Regions from separate parts of the Flavobacterium sp. T12S277 genome, predicted to be linked through region 2. Evidence: riboswitches for the same ligand, from Rfam matches in the RefSeq annotation. Region 2 holds a riboswitch; each other region holds the start of a gene.

Region 1 (7,114 bases), on a different contig from region 2:
TCCCTCCATGAATCCCATAAAAACAAAAGTCTGCTCGAGCTGTGAATCCTCTTTCAGCTGCGGAGATACTTCAAATGAAAACAAGTGTTGGTGTAATGATTTCCCTCCTATTTTTAATCTTTCTTCCGGTGGAGACTGCCTTTGCCCTGTTTGCTTTAAGGAGGCCTGTGAAGATAAAATTGATGCCTACGTAGAAACTCTTACTCCTCAAAAAGCACTTAAAAATAAAGCAATATCTTTACCCAAACAAGAGAAATTAATTGAGGGTATTGATTATTATATCGAAAATGGAAATTATGTTTTTAAATCCTGGTTTCACTTAAAAAGAGGAAGCTGCTGCGGAAACGATTGCCGACATTGCCCGTATTAAAAGTTATGAGTTTTGAGTTATGAATTATGAGTTATTACACACGAACACTTCATAACACATAAACAACATTTCACATTTCACAATCAACATTTCACATTTTACAATCAATAATTAACAATTAAAATGATTTACCTAATTACAGGAGGCGAACGATCGGGAAAAAGTAGTTACGCCCAAAACCTGGCCTTACAACTTTCAGACACACCTATATATGTGGCCACCGCCAGAAAATGGGACGACGATTTTCAAAACAGAATCGACAGGCACCAACAGGAACGTGACGAACGCTGGACCAATATTGAAAAAGAAAAACACTTAAGCGAAATTGACTTTTCTGAAAAAGTGGCTTTAATTGATTGTGTCACTCTTTGGCTGACCAACTTTTTTATAGACCACAAAAATGATGTATCCTTAAGTTTAGAAGAAGCAAAAAAGGAATTTCTGGCGATAGCCCAGCAGGAAAACGCTACCTTGATTATTGTAACCAACGAAATCGGAATGGGCGTACATGCCGAAACTCATATTGGCAGAAAATTTACCGAATTGCAAGGCTGGATGAATCAGTTTTTAGCCTCAAAAGCAGATGAAGTCATTTTAATGGTTTCCGGAATCCCCGTTAAGATAAAAGGATAGGGATGAAAATAAATTCCAAGTTTTTAAATTCCAAATTCCAACGCTATACTTTATCTTTACTTAAACTTTAAAATTCTTTTTTGAATTGGTTTTTGTAATCGATTTGGAAATTGGAATTTATAAAATTGGAATTTAAAAATTATGAGCCATTTAGACGATATATTAAAATCACGTCGTGATACCCGCCACTTTACAAATGATGAAGTCCCTGACGAAGTGATTCAAAAAGCACTGCAGGCAGGGCACTGGGCGCCATCTGTTGGATTAACCGATGCTACCCGCTATTATCTTATCAAATCGGTTGAAGTCAAAAGTGCGATCAAAGATCTTTTTTTAGAGTACAACAAAAAAGCCGAAGAACTTACCGACAATCCAGAACAAAAGGAACACTATAAATCCTTAAAACTCGAAGCGATTGAAGAAGCCCCTATCGGACTCATTATCGCTTACGACCGATCGGTGTTAAACCAATTTACAATTGGAACAGTGGGCAGCAACGAAGCTGTAAAATTCAGTTCGGTTTGTGCGGCACAAAACATCTGGCTTTCCCTGACAGAACAAGGGTACGGAATGGGCTGGGTGTCTATTTTGAACTATTATCAGTTTAAAAAAATTCTTGATCTACCCGAAAACATAGAGCCACTGGGCTACTTCTGTATTGGAAAACCAGCGACCAATTACGACAATCAACCCATGTTGCAGCAATTGCACTGGAAACATAAATCAGAAGCTCCGGATTGTACCGAAATTAAAAACATCGTTGAGAATCAGGTTCCCCATTTTCCTTTAAAATTTGAAACAACAAACAGTAATAAGAGCAATTTCAGTACCCTGCTACAGGAGAAAATAGATTCTAAAACCAAGCCTATTGGTGCTTTAGGAACGCTCGAGACTCTGGCTTTTCAGATGGCCACTGTTTTTGAAACTTTAAACCCCAAAATTATAAATCCAGCTATTGTTGTTTTTGCTGCGGATCACGGTATTGCCAATCATGGAGTAAGCGCCTATCCGCAAGATGTTACGAGACAGATGGTCAGTAATTTTCTCGAAGGAGGAGCTGCCATTAATGTTTTCTGCAAGCAAAATGACATTCAGCTATCGATCGTAGATGCCGGTGTGAATTATGATTTCCCCACAAATGCCAATCTGATTAATGCCAAAATAGCCAAAGGAACCCAGTCCTTTTTACACCTTCCGGCAATGAGTGAAACAGAACTACAATTGTGTTTCGAAAAAGGGAAATCAATTGTTGAAGCTATCGCAAAAAAAGGTTCAAACTGTATTGGTTTTGGAGAAATGGGAATCGGAAACACCTCTACTGCCTCCGTATTGATGAGTCTTCTTACCGGATTTTCTATCGAAGAATGTGTGGGAAAAGGAACAGGTGTTGAAAACGAAAAATTACTTCAAAAACAAAACCTGCTTCAAAAAGCCATTGAAAACTACACAGGCCCGGCAGAATTAAACCAGCAACTGGCCTATTTTGGCGGTTTTGAAATCATGCAGATTGCCAGCGGAATGTTAACTGCTTTTGAGCATAATATGCTTCTTTTGGTTGATGGTTTTATTTGTAGTGCAGCCTTTTTAGTGGCTTCCAAAATAAATCCTGCCATTCATAAAAATGCTGTCTTCTGCCATTGCTCCGCCGAAAAAGCACATCAGAAATTATTGAATTATTTAGAAGCGAAGCCCATTTTAAATCTGGATTTACGTTTAGGCGAAGGTACAGGCTGTGCGATTGCGTTTCCAATTATTAAATCGGCCGAAGTTTTTTTGAATGAAATGGCCAGTTTTGAAAGCGCAGGAGTCAGTAGGAAATAGTTTTCAGTTTCAGTCTCAGTCTCGGTCTCAGTTTTCAGTTTTATCCTTTAATTTTGTCCTAATCAATTCTCTTAAATGAAAAAAGAACTCCATATTTTCTTTACCTGTTTAATGTTTTACACCAGAATCCCTTGTCCTAAAAACATCAATCACGATCCCGACTATTTAAACAAGGCAACACGCTATTTTCCTTTTATAGGTTGGATTGTGGGGAGCATTTCCTTCTTGGCTTTCTACCTTTCTTCGCTTTTTCTATCTACGGAGACTGCTGTTCTTTTGGCAATAGTTGCCTCGATACTCACAACCGGAGCTTTCCATGAAGATGGTTTTGCCGATGTCTGTGATGGTTTTGGCGGCGGCTGGACCAAAGAAAAAATCCTGCTTATTATGAAAGACAGCGCAATTGGCGCCTATGGAGCAATTGGTTTGGTGATGCTTTTTTTACTGAAATTCAAACTACTTTCTGAATCCGTTACTCTTTTCACTACTAACATTTTTCTAATTTTTCTTTTGTTTATTTCTGCTCATTCTTTAAGCCGTCTGGCAGCAATATCAATCATTTTTACTCATGAATATTCTCGTGATGATGCTACCAGTAAAAGTAAACCTATAGCCAAAAAACACAGTTGGAAAGAAATTACCGGTTCCTTTTTCTTCGGATTGATTCCTTTATTGGTGTTTTCTTATTTTCAGTATAAATTCCTTTTAGCTCTACTTCCGGTATTTATTATGCGTTACTTCTTAGCCCGTTATTTCCAAAAATGGATTGATGGTTATACAGGTGACTGTCTGGGAGCCACGCAACAGGTTTGTGAAGTAATCTATTATTTAAGTATTCTTTTGATATGGAAGTTTATCTAGTTCGCCATACCGAAACCACTTGCGAAAAAGGAATCTGCTACGGCCAGTCTGATGTAGATTTGGCAGTTCCGTTTGAAACTATTTTTGAAGAAATTGTTTCGCAATTACCCTCAGAAGCCCTGCTCTTTTCAAGTCCATTAACACGCTGTGTTAAGTTGGCCGAATACATTCAGCATAAGACAAACCCCATTTCAATGGTTACAGACGACCGTTTGATGGAAATGAATTTTGGCGACTGGGAACTGAAAAACTGGGAGGCCATTCCATCGGAGCAGCTTAATCCGTGGATGGAAGATTTTGTCACAACACAGGTACCCAACGGCGAGTCGTTTACAGCACTTCATGAAAGGGTGGGCGCCTTTTTAAACGAGTACATTGTAAACGCTCAAAACACTCCTGTAGTAATTGTCTCTCATGCGGGTGTCATCAGAAGTATTTTATGCCATCAGTCTGCATTGCCTCTGAAAGATGCCTTTAACAACAAAGTAGCCTTCGGACAGGTTATTAAAATAGAGTATTAAATTACGATTTGTTTAGAATTCCTTCTAAAAACTAAAACAAATTTGAAAATTCAATAATTTTAACTTTATCTTTGCACAAAATTAAGGTTGTGTTCATTCATACACATTAAAAGGGAATCAAGTAATAAATCTTGAGCTGTACCCGCAACTGTAAGCTTTGTTCTGAAAAGAATGCTTGTTGTTAACTACAAAACCACTGCTCGCTCTGGCGAATGGGAAGGTAAACAACAAGACGCAAGCCAGGAGACCTGCCTTTGTAACCAATATCGAGCTCTCGGGAAAAAGAGTGTAGAAATTATGGCTTTAAAAAAACTTTTTGTCTTTTACTTCTTGTGCTTGTGTCAGATTATCTCGGCGCAAAGTGATTCTATTACCAAACTTAAAAATGTTGTCGTTTCCGACGCCAATCTTAAAAAATACTCCAGTTCGCAATCGGTTTTAAAACTAAATGACTCTGTTATTGGTAAGAATGAGGCTTTACTGACTGATTTATTAAACTTTAATTCGACTATTTATTTTAAAGAATACGGTCGTGGAATGCTTTCTACCGTATCCTTTAGAGGTACTACATCATCACAAACTGCAGTAATCTGGAACGGAATCAACATCAATTCTCAAATGAATGGAAGTACCGATTTTAATACTATTCCCGGCTCCGATTATAATTCTATCACCGTAAAAGCAGGAGGAGGAAGTGTTATTTACGGCAGTGGAGCGGTTGGAGGAACGGTGCATTTAAATAACGATCTGGCCTTTTATAATCGATTTGAGAATACTTTAAAACTGGATTACGGAAGTTTTAATACGATTGGAATTAATTATAAAACCAATATCTCCAACGAAAAATGGAGCGCTCAGATTGGTTTCTCTAAAAACAGTTCGACAAACGATTACAAGTACCTGAATCAATACAACTGGAAAGGCGAACAGCGCTGGAATCAAAACGGTCAATACGATGTTATATCACTAAATGCAAATGCAGGTTATAAAATTAATGCCAAAAACAGTTTAAAATTATATACCCAAACTTCAAATACAGACCGAAATACTTCACTGGTTTCTGAATCTGAAACGAAAAGCAAATATGTGAATGGTTTTAATCGAAACTTATTAGAGTACGATGGCGATTTTGGCAGGTTCAAAACCAATTTAAAAACGGCCTATATTTTCGAAAACTATAAATATTATGCCGACAATTCCAGCAATATTTATACCTACGGAAAAACAGAAAGCTTAACTACAAAAGCGGATCTGGGCTATCAATTGCTAAAATCCATACAACTAAATGGTATTCTGGATTACAACCGAACTAAAGGATACGGAAGTGGTTTTGGAGATAATGTGAGAGAAATAAGTTCGGCAGCTTTACTTATAAAACAAGAGGCTTCCCCTAATTGGAAAAACGAATTTGGGGTTCGCAAAGAGTTTACAGACAATTATAAATCTCCTGTACTATTCTCAGCGGGTTCCTCTTATCAGTTTGGGAAATTGTATAATTTGAAATTGAATGTATCCAGAAATTTCAGAATTCCAACTTTTAATGATTTGTATTGGGAAGAAGGCGGAAATCGTGATTTAAAACCGGAGAGTTCTTATCAGGCAGAAATTGGAAATATTTTTACCGTTCAGAATTTTTCTTTGACTCAGACTTTTTATTACATCAAAATAAAAGATCTATTGCAATGGGTTCCCGGAAATAATGGGATTTGGAGGCCGCAAAACACAGACAAAGTGAACAGTTATGGAGCTGAAACCCTGTTGAGCTGGAAAAAGAGTTTTGGCAAAAACAACCTGACGGCTAATGCGACTTATGCTTATACAGTTTCAGAAAATGTCGAAACCAAAAAGCAATTGTTTTTTGTTCCTTTTCATAAAGTTACTGCTGCCGTTGCCTACTCCAGAAACAACATTTCAGCCCATTATCAATTTCTCTATAATGGCTTTGTATACACGCAGGCAGACAATGATCCTGAAAAAATCGTGTCGGCTTATACGGTTTCAAACGTTGGCCTGGATTACGATTTTAAACTTTTATCTTCTTTCAGGGTAGGTATTCAGGTGCTGAATGTGTGGAATACATTTTATCAAAGTCTGGAACACCGACCAATGCCGGGAAGAAATTACAACCTGTACTTAAACCTTAAATTTTAATATAATGAAACTGACTAGATTATTTTTATTGGCATTAAGCGTATCGCTTTTTGTTTCTTGTTCTAATGACGACGACTCCGACAATCCTAAAGGAGTTTATGATAATGGAATTTTCATCTTAAATGAAGGGAATTCTACTGACGGTGGTTCTGTTTCTTTCATCTCTGACGATTTAAATACGTTCAATAAAGATGTTTACAAAACGGTAAACACTACTGATTTTGTTGGAAAATTTCTTCAAAACATCTTTTTTGACGGAGACAAGGCCTATATCATTGCTGGTGGTTCGAATGTGATTAATGTAGTAGACCGTTATAGCTTTAAACTATTAGCTAAAATTGAAACTGGTTTAAACGCACCAAGATACGGTGTTGTAAAAGACGGTAAAGCTTATGTAACGAATGCTAATACGTATTGGTCTAAAACAAACCCGGCTGGTAACACCGATGATTTTATCGCTGTAATTAATTTAGCTACCAACAAAGTAGAAACGACAATACCATTAAATGCAACTGCAAACCATATCGAGCTTCACAACAACAAGCTTTATGTAACAGAACCTTACAATAGTGACAAATTACTTGTGGTTAACCCGGCTACAAACAAATTGGAAACTTCACTAACTATTGGTTTTGGAGCAGATACTATGGAAGAGAAAGATGGTATTTTATACGCAATCAGAAGTTCTTATGGAGAAAGAAGCGAAATTGTAAAAGTAAAATTATCTGACAACTCTATCACTAAAATCACTTTCCCG
Region 2 (7,114 bases):
ACCAACCATCGTATAATACAAATCATTAAAAGTGGGCATTCGAAACATACGTTTTGCAAAAGCTCTCAAATTAAAATCGTAGGCTTTAAAGGGGCTGTAACCTAAAAATAATGCCGGCGTAAACTCTGTTTTGTCGGGAGCTTTTGCATTGTAGCGTACTTCTTCCTGCACGTGCGTACCTACCACACTGCCCAAAACCTTAAAGCCGTCCAGTCGGTACGAACTTGCCAACGCAAACAAAGCAGTGTAACGCTCCGGATAAGAAAACAGCGTTTTGATACCTCTTCTGTTGGCATTTAAACGGTTGTATTGAAAATCCGTCGATAGTGAAACATCCCAGGTGGATAAAATTTTGTACAGGTTGACTGCGGAGAAATAATATTCCTGCTGATAATAACTGTCGTCAGATTGGGCTCCTTCGGTAACCACTTCTCCGAGCACATTAGTGGTATCTCTGGCTATGTAATGGGTGTAATCATAGGCGTATTTTGCCTTGGCCTGAAATTTATATTTTTCGCTAAAATCTTTTATAAAAGTACCCTGCGTAAAAAAATTCTTGTCGTATTGTCGGAAACCATCCGAAAACTTATTTTCTACAATAGCTCCCGGAGCTCCTCTTTCAGAATCGTAATAGTAGACTTTCGCATCCCAGGAACCATTTTTAATTTTACCGTAAAGACCTGACTCAAAACGGAATGCTTCTATATCACTGTTGTGTCTGGTGGCTGAGGTATCATAAGCCACAGTGCCGTCGAGATTGTTTCTTTTGTATCTGAATTTGTATGCGCCATTAGATTTTATGTACTCCGAACTTGCACTCAGACTTACTTTATCGCTTAGTTTTTGTTCCCATCTAAAAGAAAAATCATTATAGTTGATCGACATGGTTTTATAGCGCAGTAATAAGCTGGTCTTTTTATTACGCTCAAAAACAGGACGTTTGGTTCGCAGGTAAATCGTAGAAGCCGCTGCAAAGTCTTTGGCCGACTGGAATATTTCGCTTTTCTGACCATTGTACATCGTAAGCGATTCCATATCATCCAACGAATATTTTCCGAGATCTGTCACTCCGTTTTGCGCATTTCCCAACTGAATCCCATCGTAAAAAACACCTACATGATGGGTTCCCATATTGCGGACATCGACCGTTTTGAGTCCGCCCAAACCACCGTAGTCCTTGATTTGTACTCCAGCAAAATAGCGAAGTGCATCGGCAACATTATGACTGGCTAAATTTTCGAGCAGTGTTCCCGAGAGACTTTGTACGGGAATTACTTCCTGATAGGGTTTTGCCTTTAGCAATACTTCTTTCAAAACGCGCAAACTGTCTTTAGTAGTTTGAGCATGAAGTACAATAGGAGCAAATAATAGAATAAGGAATAAAAGTATTTTTCTGGTATTACACATCACTGATTTAATTAAATAAACTCCGGGATGTAATAATCAAAAACGCAATAAGATAGAGTTCCGTTACAAAATAACGGGCCTGTTTATTGTTGTTCAACTTTATTCCACGAAAGTCTTAAACTATGTGATTATGGCAGGTCTCCTGACTTGTTCTATCTTTAAACAGCCTTCTCATCCCGCAAAGCGAGACAATGGCATGAGTAACGTTTAAAGACTTGTACAGAACTTACAGTAGCGGGTCTGTTCAGGATTTACACCTGATTCCCTTTTAACTGTTTTCTCTTAAAGAAAAAACAGACCAAAATCTGGGCGTAAAGATAGAGTTATCTTTATAAAAACAAGAATTATTTAATGATATTACAGTTTTGACAATAAATGTGACTATCTCTCAATAATTAACTAAAGAAAAGTGTTTCAGGTTTTGTATGATAAGTATTAGAAAAATTACACTCTTTGATATTATTCAAAATTCAATCGTAACAAAAAAAACAATTTTGCGACAAACTGGAAGTTCAGTTTGGTTGTTTTATCATAAACATTGAAGAACTGAGACAAAATTATTCGAAATAGGATTTGATTTTATTAATAATGAAGTGAAACAGAAATATTAAAAGTAAATTAACAAATTCCGAGATTTTTGCATCTTTATAATTGTTAAATTGCGCCCCTGTAATTGAAGATGCCCCTCATACTACATATTCTTCGAAAAACTCTTGTAAAATGGACTGGAGAAAGGTTTTGGGCCGAAAGTCAAAATAAAAAAAACGCTAAAAGAGAAACAAAAAAATCAATGAATACAACAAAAGCTTCCATTATTGCTATTGGAGGATATGTACCGGAAACGGTTTTAAGCAATACTGATTTAGAAAAAAGAATAGATACAACAGATGAGTGGATCACATCAAGAACAGGCATAAAAGAAAGACGCATACTGGACGACCCGGCACTGGCAACCTCAGATATGGCTTCTTTCGCCATTAAAGACTTAGTAGAAAACTATGATATAAATCCTCTGGATGTAGATTGCCTTATACTGGCAACTTCAACACCCGACCATATTCTTACTCCCGCTGCCAGTTTGGTATGCGAAAAAGCAGGCCTGAAAAATGCCTGGGGATTTGACCTTAACGCGGCCTGCAGTGGCTTTTTGTACGCTCTTTCGGTAGGCGCGAGTTTTATTGAAAGCGGCAGATACAAAAATGTTATTGTGGTTGGAGCCGATAAAATGAGTTCGATCGTGAACTATGAAGACCGAAACAGCTGTATTTTATTTGGTGATGGTGCAGGTGCGGTACTATTGCAGCCTAATACGGAAGGACACGGTATACAGCAGAACATTTTCAGAACAGACGGAACAGGTGCTGAATTCCTTTCTGTACGTGCCGGAGGTTCTCTTTTATCAACAACAGAAGAAACCATTCAAAACAAACAACACTTTGTACATCAGGAAGGAAGAACCGTTTTTAAACATGCGGTGAGAAACATGAGTGGTACTTCTAAAGAGCTAATGGAAAAAGCTTCATTGACTCCGGATATGATAGACTGGGTTATTCCACATCAGGCAAACTTAAGAATCATTCAGGCAGTAAGTGAAGAAGTTGGTATTCCTATTGAAAAGTTTAAAGTAAACATTCAAAAATACGGTAACACTACGGCAGCAACTATTCCGCTATGTCTTTGGGATTTCAAAAAAGATTTTAAAAAAGGAGATAACATTGTTATTACAGCTTTTGGAGCAGGATTTTCCTGGGGCAGTATGTACATCAAATGGTAAATACTATACAAAAACATTACACTATATTCTTATGATGCCGTATTACTAATCATAAGATCAAAATCGATTTTAAACAAAAAACAATCAGTACGTACTTCATACTGATTGTTTTTTTTATAGGTATAACTTAAATTAGAAATGCCTCTGACAATTTCTTATTCGGGTACTTTTACTAAATTTTCTGCCAATGGGCAACTTGATTAAAAGCTTTTTAAAGACCCGCAATCTGTCCCGCTATGATTTTACCGTTGAAAAACACACCTTCTCTTTTGGGTAAACGGGCTACTGCTTCGGCCGAACAGCTTGCTTTTACCAAAATAAAATGAGCGTCATCACCGGCTGCCGGCCATACACGTACGCCTGCATCGTTAAGTGGCAACACCTCATTTGTAGTGGCAATATGCAAAGCACGGCTCAAATTGTACTCATCGGTCCAGCCATAAAGCTGTGCGCATAATTTTGCTTTTTCCAGCATGTCACAGGTTCCAAAAGGCATCCAGTGGTCTACAATACTGTCGGTACCCGTCATCAGTTTTACACCGTACTTCTTTAAAGTCGGAATAGGCATGATGGTTTTTCCGATTGGCACTGTCGAAATTACGCCTATACCAAGTGCTCCCATTTTTTCGGCTATTCCTTCTAAATCTTTCGGATCCATTCTGGCCAGCGCAAAACCATGACTGATATAGGTTTTTCCTTGTAGTTGTTTGTTCTCTTCGGTTCTTTTGATGATATATTCGATAGCCGCTTTTCCTGAAGGAGGCGATTCGTGCAAATGTATGTCAATGCCTTTATTATGGTCTATCGCGATCTGGAACATGCTGTCAAGTGATTTCTCCATATTTCCATCAACAGTTGTAGGATCAAGTCCGCCAATAAAATCTACGCCCATTTTTGCGGCTTCTCTCAGTAAGGGTTCGGATTGCGAATATAAAATTCCATGCTGTGGAAAAGCCACAATCTCCCATCCAAAACTGTCTTTATTATTCTCCAAAGCTGCCAATAAATGCTCGAGACTTTTTAATCCGCTCACAGGATCAATATTACACTGACAACGGGCAAAATAGCTCCCCTGACTTTTCATCAACTGAATGGCCTGCTCTGCTTTGTATTGAGAATCAACAAGCAGTTCCGGAATTATTTTTTGCTCCAGCGTAATCATGTCTTTTACCGTGAATCCCTTTCTTGGTGCGGCATTCCATTTTCCACCGTAAAATGTTTTATCAATATGGATGTGCATGTCACGCAATCCCGGAAGCATCAAAAGACCTTTAGCATCTACTTTTTTTAGTTTCCCATCAGGTTTGGCGGTGGTAATATTTTTAATTTTTCCATCCGCTATATGCACATTGTACAAACTGGTTTTGGTCGCAATTACTTCTTTTTTTTCATTGTACTCAAAACCGTCTTCCAGTCTTACATTGGTTAAAATATATTCTTTCGCAGCGGCTGTTATATGTTCCGGTTCTTCTATAGAATGTGCCATTGCGGTACCGCCTATTCCGGAAAACAATGCAGCTCCAGTTGCTGCAGCTCCCATTCTTAAAAATTGTTTTCGATTTATTGTGTTGTCGCTCATTGGTTAATAGTGTGAAATATTCCTGAGAAACCAGCCCTCAAAAAATAATGGTGAACTGCAAAATTCACCTAATTTTTTAAAACTAAAACAGGAAGATTAATGATAAGAATGGTACAGATTATAATTTTCCTTAAAATCGGTTGGTGTTTTCCCTATGTATTTTTTGAAAACTTTGGCAAAATAGCCATTATCATTAAAACCCAACTGATAGGCAATTTCTTTTACCGACAAATCAGTACTGATTAACAATCGTTTGGCTTCAAGAATGGTTCTTTCTTTAATAACATCGCCAGCCGATTTGTTCAGGAATTTTTGGGAAAGAATATTTAGATAATTAGAAGTCACATTCAACTCCCCGGCATAAAAGTTTACCGAGAATTGGGTTGTAAAATGATCTTCAATCAGTGTCTTGAACTTTTTTATAATTTTTTCTGATTTGGCCGCAACATCATGATCCGGAAATTGCAGAACGTAATCCTTTTGCAATACTTTAAACAGCAGATGCAATCTCAGCAGCACTATTTCTTTGGTCAACAAATCATCTTGAAGTAAATCTGATTCGATTTCTTCCAGCTGGCTTTTAATTTTCTGAAAACTGCTTTTGTTTAGAGAAAGGCAGAAGGGCGAACTCTGTCCGAAAAATGGCAGCTGCGATAAATTAGAAAAAACGGTCATGATCGCAGGAGAAATCATCAGCTGAAAACCATTCGTATTTACATCAAGTGACCAATTGTGCACCTGTCCGGCCCCTACAAAATGAATCTGATAATCGGCTACTTTGGTTTGTTTAAAATCAACACTATGAAATCCGGAACCATTCTCTACCATAAAAACAAGATAGAAATCGTGTTTATGAGGCTGTTCAAACTCATTGCGTCCTTTAACACTGTGTCGAAACAGGGTAATACCAAACGTTTGTTCGCCAAGTATATTTAAAACAGACAAAGTTGGAATCGCATTTTTGCTCAAAGGAATTGATCGTGTTGGTTAGCTATTTTCAAAATTATGTAATTAATCAATAAGTAGCCTGTTGGGTGGGATTATTTTTAATACATAAAATTTCTATGTAACTAGAAGATTCTAAACGCACTTTTGTTTTAACACATAGAAACATAGATTACACTTCGCGGAAAAGGCGTGTCACTTAAAATAAGCCACAAAAGGCTAGGTGAAAAAATTATAATTTTCTTAAATCACTCTAACATTGAGTATAAAATCTATGTTTCTATGTGGTTAGAAAATTTTAAACACATTCTTGTTTTAACACATAGAAACATAGCTTGCAACTTCGCAGAAAAGTCGTTTCACTTAAAATAAACCACATGGCATTATCTAAAAAAATATATTTTTGTAAGATCTATCTTAATTTTAGATTTTAAAGTTATGCTTCACGGGCTTAGCAAAATTTAAAGACCACATCCACCACTCCCGGGAAATCAGCTATTGAAAGAACCGGATTCTTCCAAAAACTCTTTTTAATGCTGTAAAAACAGACTGTTTAAACAAATTTAAAAGTTTTATGATAAAAACTGAAAGACGATTTTGAATCTCAAATCTAACTTCGCTTCATCAAAGCATTAGAACGAACAGATCATAAATCTAAAAGAGTACACATGAAAAAAAACCTAAGCTTATTAGTAGCAGTCTTTGCTATTACCATAAACTCATTTGCCAATCTCAAACCCGAAGACCCATCATTAGTTTGGTTAAAAAAAACAACCGAAACTATCCGTTTCCAGTTAAACAAAGCAGCACAGACTTACAAACCGGGGAAAAATCCGCGCTCTGTAAATCCTGACGGAACGGTGAGATTAGCCGGTTTAACAGACTGGACTACCGGTTTTTTTCCGGGAAGTCTGTGGTATGGCTACGAACTCACCGGGGATAAGATTTTGGCAGAAGAGGCCAAAAAGTTTACGCTTGCTTTAGATTCGATTCGAAATATAAAAAACACGCATGATGTAGGTTTCATGCTGTACTGTTCTTATGGAAATGCTTACCGAATTACCGGGGACAAGACTTATCTTCCGGTACTGGCTGACGGAGCAGCAAATCTTTATGCCCGCTTTAGTCCAACCGTAGGTGCCATTCGTTCCTGGGATTTTACCTGGCTGCATTATCCGGTGATTATCGACAATATGATGAACCTTGAATATTTGTATTGGAGTGCCAATTCGTTTGATAAACCGGAATATGCCACCGCAGCCAATACGCACGCTTTGACCACCATAAAAAATCATTTTAGAAAAGATTTCAGTTCGTATCATTTGGTTGATTATGATCCAAAAACGGGTAAAGTATTGCGCAAAGGAACACATCAGGGTGTTACCGACGATTCGGCCTGGGCACGAGGT
Region 3 (7,114 bases), on a different contig from region 2:
AGTCTGAGACTGGTTGTTTTCACAATAAAGGTGCTCACGGTCTAAAAAAGGATCATTTGGTCCGCTTACTACCACCTTTTTGCCTGCTGCTGGTTTCTGATAGGTTATTTTAAAATTCTTAATGGTATTTTCTTTGGCGTGCTGACTTCCTATAATCTCATACCATTCGTCATCATCAGGTTTCCCGTTTGCATTTTTGTCATAGGCTACATAAATCAATCCAGGAGCCGGCGGATTGGCTTTATCGGTCAGATCTGCGCCGTAAACTCTGAAATCTTTCTTTCCGGGAATATTAATCACCATATGATCAAACCCAACAGCGATCGAACCTCCAAAGCCTCCCAAGTCAATTGGATATCCTACACTGGTTTCATTTATCCTTCCCAATGCTACCTTCATAACATCAGCTTTCGCAAATCCGTCTTTGTACAAATCATTAGCAAACATACCCGGTGCCGGGCTAAAATCGAAAATACTTGTGATGTACGGATTGTAATTCTGAGCTTCATTTATTACATTCACAGTAGTCGCACTTGTTCCTTTTTTATCTCCTTCGGTAACATTTAACGTTAGCTCATAAGCTCCAGGATACAGGGCGATAAATCGTAAATCTTTGGCAGTCCCTACTACAGAATCTTTGGTTTGGTTGTAAGGATTTTTTTTAAGTACCCACTCATAACTAGGGTTAGTCGTTTCGGCAGAAGCGGTAATATTTAAAACATTAAAGGTAGCTACTTCAAATTTTCCCTGAAGTTTTACTGCTATTGGTATGACTAGTCCTTCTCCTGAATTGGCATCATTTTTATCGTCATCGCTGCATGCGGTAAATACCGATGCCAAAGCAAATAATAATAAATGGGCAAAGTTTTTTTTCATAATTCTGGTATAATAATTTAGTTTAATACATTTTTGATTGGCGTTATCGCGTTGAAATACTTTCTCCTGACAGATGCAAATCGGTTGCTCCCATGATTTCAGTCGAAGTTTCTCCCAGCCAGCCCGCCTGCTGATTAAGACCGTTGTATACTTTTACAAAATCGATCCCCGGAAGCATTACTTTGTTTCCATTTTTATCTATAGCCCAGTTGATGTCTATGGCTGAATCGTCATCCCCGTTTGGAGCATTATCAGCATATCCGTATAAAAAGGCATATTGCACAAAGTAACTTCCGGTTCCGCTTTCATCCACTGCGTTATCTGGTAGCCTTGTTCCTTTAAAAGTAATAGAAGCCTGATCTCTAAGCCATTTTGGCCAGTAATCTAAAGAATGATTGTAAGCGTTATTTTGGATCAGATAACCGCTTTTACCCTGATTGTCTTTCCAATAAATGTATTCCATATCAACAAAACCTACCGTACCTGTAGTTCCTCCCGGTACCGGTTTTTTGTTTGGATCTGGACGATAATAAGTAATTTCATAATGCTGAATCGTTTTAGACATTTTATGCACGCCTCCTTCTATTTCGTACCATTCATCGTCCGGAAGTCCGTTTTTATTTTTATCGTAAGCCACCATTATCACTCCTGCCTCACTGCTTCCGCCTCGCATTGTACTGTTCGAATTAGGGTTCGCTTCTGCCCAAAATGCATTGCCCAGAACTCTAAAATCGCGTTTGCCTTTGACGTTAACAATAGTATGATCAAACCCAAAAACAACATAACCACCAAAGGCTCCAAGCGAAACCAGATCTCCATTTTTCTTAGTCAGATAGGTATTGGCTCTTGATAAAATTCTTTCAGCAGTATCCCCGTCATTGGCAGCCGGAAGATCGTTTATAAACTGTCCCGGAGCGGGTTTAAACTCAAATACCTTTGCGATATAGGTTTTATACTCCTTCGTTTCTTTTGTTACTGTAATGACTGCTTTTTGCGTTTGTAAACTCCCTTTGTTATTTACCGTTACTGTTAATTCATAAACCCCGGTTTCTGCTGCGGCAAACAGCACTTCTTTTTCTGTCGTATTGGTTAGAGCATAGTTTTCGGACGTCGCTTTTGTAACACTCCAACTGTAGGTAGCTTCTGTAGCTGTATTTATAGTAGAATTTATAGCCAAGATTGCAAATCGCTGGGTGTTAAGAGTCAGATCAGAACTTACCGGGGGCGGATTGTTATCCTCTTTGGCAGCATTATCCTCAGAACAATTGGTTAAGCAGAGTGCCAGAATACAAAAGAATAAGAACCGGAAATATTGAGAAGTGTTGTAAAACATGTGGCATTATTTAAGTTGGGAGTTTCTAAGGCAATAAAAATTGAAGTAATTGAAGTGGGGTTTTCAATTTTAGTCTTCAACCGGATGCCGTACAAAATGCATCCCGTAGTTTTACGAAAGAGCTTTGTGTCCGGATTGATTTTTTATAACATTTACTTTCCGTGCAAAATGTTTTTAAAATGGAAGAACAGCGATGTAATACTCGCGACTGAAGTAAAGTAGAAACAAATGCAACAATAAATAAGAGTCCTTTTTCTGTATTATACATCACTAAATGAATTAAGTAAACTCCGGGATGTAATAATTAAAAAAGCAATAAGAGAGAATCCCGTCATAAAAAATGACAGGTCAGTTTATTGTTGTTCAACTTTATTCCACGAAAGTCTAAAACTATGTGATTGTGGCAGGTCTCCTGACTTGTTCCATCTTTAAAACAACCTTCTCATCCGCCGCGGCGAATAATGGCATGAGTAACGTTTAAAGACTTGAATAGAACTTACAGTAGCGGGTCTGTTCAGGATTTACACCTGATTCCCTTTTAACTGTTTTTTCTTAAGAAAAAACAGACCAAAATCTGGCGCAAATATATAACTATCTTTTACAATAGAGTAATTCTAAATAAAAAATTCCAAATCTCGAATCTCAAATTCCAAATTCCAAAAAACAAATTCCAAGTTTCAAGTTTCAAGTGCCAAATACGGCTCACTTCGGTACCAGGATTTGGAATTTATGAGTCACTCCTAAAATCATAGCTTTAAAAATAAGGATTTTTCTTATTCTTTTACTTGGCGCTTCCTGTTTAAATCGCGTAGTTGTACGCTAAAATCAGCAGTGTCAAATCCTTATTTTTATACCAGAATTCCGGATCTTATCACGATTCTAAACCATACCGGAAAACTTAAACCTAAAAATGAATTATAACCAAAACAGCCGAAAAAAGTGGGCCGTGCTTAATTTTTTATATTATGAAAAAAATATTTCAATCTAATGGATGTCCTGAAATAAAACTAGAATCGTCTATTCTGAACAACTTTGGTTTTATACCGCTTTATACTGAAGTTTTTCTGGATTTGCAAAATGGCAGGAACGAAGACAAACCTATCTTTACTACTCCAAAATATTTAACTGACGCTTCCATTCCTTTAACACCTGGCTTTCAACATCATGGCGGACTGCTCTTTTTTGAGCATTATTTGTCTTATGAAGCCATGGATGGAGGACTTGAACAAGCAAAGGCGGCAGCAAAGAAACTTTTGTTTAATTACACCATCATCAACAACTGTGATGGCAAAGACAATAAATTTAAAGGAATTGACCTTGGCCCAACTTTTATAGAAAGCAGAAAAATTGTTTTTTTCGTTACTTTAATCGATATCGTATGAGAACATTACACCTACTCGCGTTACTAGTCACCTCTTCTGTTCTGGCCCAATCGTATGACAAGACTGATTTGAAAAAAGTAGAATTACTTAACTCGTCTGCTTTGTCTCTATTAGATAATTCGGCAGCCATTATCACCTCAAATCCAAATGTCAAAGAATTCAATATTAATACAGAAAGCCTTGAAAGTATCTCGTTTGACGGGAATTTATTTTCAGCGAATATGAAAGGTCTTGAATACTATGGCTTAGGAAGCGGGACAGATAATATCAAGTCTTTTACGATGCAAAAAATACAAATGCCAACCGTTTCGGGAGCATACAATAAGAATGATTCAATTTCTAAAGTAGCAATCGGAATTAAGTTTAATGTTTTTACGCTGTATAATTCCTCATCTGAAGACATGAGAAAAAAATATAGTTCAATGCGGGCGGACATGCAAGATTTGAGTGCGATGGCTCGTGCCCAGTTACAGCAGGAAGGTTACGTAAGGGACACAACAGGAAACTACTATACGCGTTATGCACAAGTATTAAGGGAATTAACTGAAAAAGAGACCACAAACAAAGAAGTTGCTGCAAAAAATTTCGCAGACATCCTAAAAGCTCCCTTACTAACATTAGACATAGCATCGGCTTACAGTATGTTAATGCCTGCTAAAGATTTCAACAAGTCCCAATCAGGCCGCTTTGGTGCATGGTCTACACTTACCTTTACAATAGGCAAAGGAGATCAATCTTTAAAACTATACGGTTTTTGCAGATACATACAGGATAATACGGACTACGATACAAAAAACAACAGATTCACCAATCACACTAACTTTTTTGACGTAGGATCAAAAGCACAGTTTGACTGGAACAAAATCTCTGTAGGTTATGAATATATCAAACGAAATGGAGAAGGCAAGAATTACAGATCAGTTGGCTTTGTTCAGTATAAAGTATCCGACAACCTTTATGTAACGGGTGGATTTGGAAAGAATTTTGAATCTGCTTTAAATGATGAATCCGTTTCTTTGTTCGGCATCAGATGGGGAATTAATACTAAAGATAGCCGAGACTGGTAAAACAATAGTTAAATTCCAAACTACAAACTCCAAATTCCAAATTCCAAATTCCAAAACTTCTTAATCGAGCACTGGAATTTGGAATTTGAGATTTGGAATTTGAATCTACACTTTTTTTCGTTTCTTTAATACATTACTCACGATCATATAAATTGCAACTAACGCTAAAAAATGCAGTAAATAAGACTTAGATTCTCCTTTTTCATTTACAAAAGAAAAAACACGATTCCATCTTACCTTGTTGAATCCTTTTCCGTCTTTATCCCAACTGAACCAGATAAATACGGGTTTACCAACTACATGATCAAAAGGAACAAATCCCCAAAATCTTGCGTCTAAAGAGTTTTGACGATTATCTCCCATCATCCAATAATAATCTTGTTTAAAAGTATAAGTTGCGCTTATTTTTCTATTGATTAGAATCTGATTACCAATAACTTTTAAATTATTGTGTTCGTATTCTTCAATAACTCGTTTGTAAAATGGAAGTGTTTTAATATTCAATTCTATAGTTTTTCCTTTTTGGGGAATGTAAAGAGGTCCAAAATTGTCTATGTTCCAACCCAAAGAAGGATCCTGAGGAAACACGTCTTCACCTTCTCCCTTTGCCATTAAATGTTTTTTAACTCCTTTTACAACCGGATTACGGGCTATTAATGCTGCTTCTTCATTGGTCAATGTCAGAAAATATTGTCCAGTATTGGTTAAGGCAAAATTCCCATTTTCGTGCTTCATGCCTTCTCTGGCTCCATAATGATTTACAAGGATATCTTGATTAATTGGTTGTCCTTTGGTATCAATTAAAAAGTTATACTGAACTTTAGCACTTTGCGGTAGTTTTTCTATTTTACCATTGATATAAACATCCCCTTCGCGAATTTCCAGAAAGTCCCCCGGCATTCCGACGCATCGTTTTATCAAATTTGTTTTTTTATCTATTGGCTTGTAATAATTTCTATCCGGATGAAAATTATCCATGTCACGCAACGTATCAGCAGGCTGATTAAAAACTACAATTTCATTGCGTTTGATCTTTTCTAGTGCAGGAAATCTAAAATAGGGTAATTGAAATTTGTTTAGTATTGACGTTCCTTTTTTAGTAAAATCATCGCTAAATAAATATGATTTTGTACCCAAAAAAGGAATTGAATCATGTACCATGGGCAATGCAACCGAAGTCATTGGCGTTCTTGCTCCATAGTTAAGCTTACTAACAAATAAAAAATCTCCAATGTACAATGTTTTCTCCAATGATGAAGATGGAATGGTAAATGGCTGTATAAGGTAAGTATGCACCAATGTTGCTATAATAACAGCAAATAAAAGAGATCGTACAGTATCTTCTGCTTTGGTTTTTGGTCCCAAATCTCTGTTTTCAACATAGGTTAGATCCTTAGAAAAATAATTTAAAAAAGTGATATAAAACCCTAATGTTAGTACAACCAATACAACATCTCGCGTAGTATCTTTCCTGAAACTTCTAATAGTTTCGATCCAAACTACGGGAATCATTAAAAGATTGATAATAGGAACAAAAAGCATCAAAATCCACCAAACAGGACGATGTATAATTTTCAATAGAATTACTATATTATAAATTGGTATAAAGGATTCTACCGCTCTTCTCCCCGCTTTTACATAAAACCTCCAGGTAGACACACCATGAATAATTTGCATAATTAAAATAAAAAAGAGCCATTCTAATACATTCATACTTTTGATTTTTAGTTGTTTTTTATACTTTTTTGAGGGCTAATTGGGCTTATAGGTACTGAGGAACAACTTGTTAATTAACTTGTGTTTTTAACAAATAAAATTACAATTAACACCAAGAGACCTATGATACTAGTAGTATTTGTAGTGTTTTAATTAATTTGTTACAAATCATTCAATAAAAAAAATGAATTTTTAAAAGAAGCACAAATATTTCAAAAAAGACATAAAAAAAACTCCTTAATTACTTAAGGAGTTTATAGTTGAAGTTGCTATCTAATTATCGTTATATAAGCACTATAAGCATCGTCTTTAATGGTGGTTCTCAGATAAACTTCGTTTTCGTCTTTACTTTTAAATTCAAACTGAATCAAAGCAGCATCCGAATAATAAAAGAAGTAATCATCGCCTCCAAATTCAAAATTTGAAATGGGTCTGGTTGTCAATTTTGTTTCAAATGCTATTTCACCATTTGTAATGTCTATTTGAAAAAGTTTTCCTTTACGGGTATATCCCCAGATATTATCACTTTCCTCAACCATATACTCGACATTGTCGTCTTTAAAATCCCTTTTCCAAATCTGAGTTCCTGTTTTTGACTCCAGAGCATATATCGAAGAAACTTCCGGGCCTTGTGAACCTACATAAACTTTGTTGTCTTTGCAAAATATGCGCTCCCTGATATTCTGTTGGTTTTCATCTAATTTAAACTGCCAAAGTATATCAAGTTTATTGGCACTTAA

The links. Region 2 has a riboswitch for cobalamin ahead of ACN1CN_RS20720 (TonB-dependent receptor). Riboswitches for the same ligand answer to the same signal wherever they lie in the genome.
Region 1: it holds a riboswitch for cobalamin, as region 2 does, so the genes downstream of both, ACN1CN_RS17035 (TonB-dependent receptor plug domain-containing protein) here and ACN1CN_RS20720 (TonB-dependent receptor) in region 2, are expected to answer to the same signal.
Region 3: it holds a riboswitch for cobalamin, as region 2 does, so the genes downstream of both, ACN1CN_RS01295 (cell surface protein) here and ACN1CN_RS20720 (TonB-dependent receptor) in region 2, are expected to answer to the same signal.

What each region holds. Positions count from the first base shown of each region.
Region 1 covers NZ_JBLYEG010000012.1:129,582-136,695, reverse strand. The annotation lists gene ACN1CN_RS17060 (DUF5522 domain-containing protein) at 8-370, shown strand; gene cobU (bifunctional adenosylcobinamide kinase/adenosylcobinamide-phosphate guanylyltransferase) at 494-1,003, shown strand; gene cobT (nicotinate-nucleotide--dimethylbenzimidazole phosphoribosyltransferase) at 1,145-2,824, shown strand; gene ACN1CN_RS17045 (adenosylcobinamide-GDP ribazoletransferase) at 2,900-3,685, shown strand; gene cobC (alpha-ribazole phosphatase) at 3,670-4,206, shown strand; cobalamin riboswitch at 4,274-4,477, shown strand; gene ACN1CN_RS17035 (TonB-dependent receptor plug domain-containing protein) at 4,504-6,357, shown strand; gene ACN1CN_RS17030 (YncE family protein) at 6,362-7,114, shown strand, end outside.
Region 2 covers NZ_JBLYEG010000019.1:47,803-54,916, forward strand. The annotation lists gene ACN1CN_RS20720 (TonB-dependent receptor) at 1-1,407, opposite strand, end outside; cobalamin riboswitch at 1,522-1,725, opposite strand; gene ACN1CN_RS20725 (beta-ketoacyl-ACP synthase III) at 2,198-3,181, shown strand; gene ACN1CN_RS20730 (amidohydrolase) at 3,393-4,760, opposite strand; gene ACN1CN_RS20735 (helix-turn-helix domain-containing protein) at 4,857-5,729, opposite strand; gene ACN1CN_RS20740 (glycoside hydrolase family 88 protein) at 6,374-7,114, shown strand, end outside.
Region 3 covers NZ_JBLYEG010000001.1:320,533-327,646, forward strand. The annotation lists gene ACN1CN_RS01290 (hypothetical protein) at 1-876, opposite strand, end outside; gene ACN1CN_RS01295 (cell surface protein) at 920-2,209, opposite strand; cobalamin riboswitch at 2,594-2,796, opposite strand; gene ACN1CN_RS01300 (hypothetical protein) at 3,175-3,591, shown strand; gene ACN1CN_RS01305 (hypothetical protein) at 3,588-4,658, shown strand; gene lepB (signal peptidase I) at 4,764-6,371, opposite strand; gene ACN1CN_RS01315 (PQQ-binding-like beta-propeller repeat protein) at 6,644-7,114, opposite strand, start outside.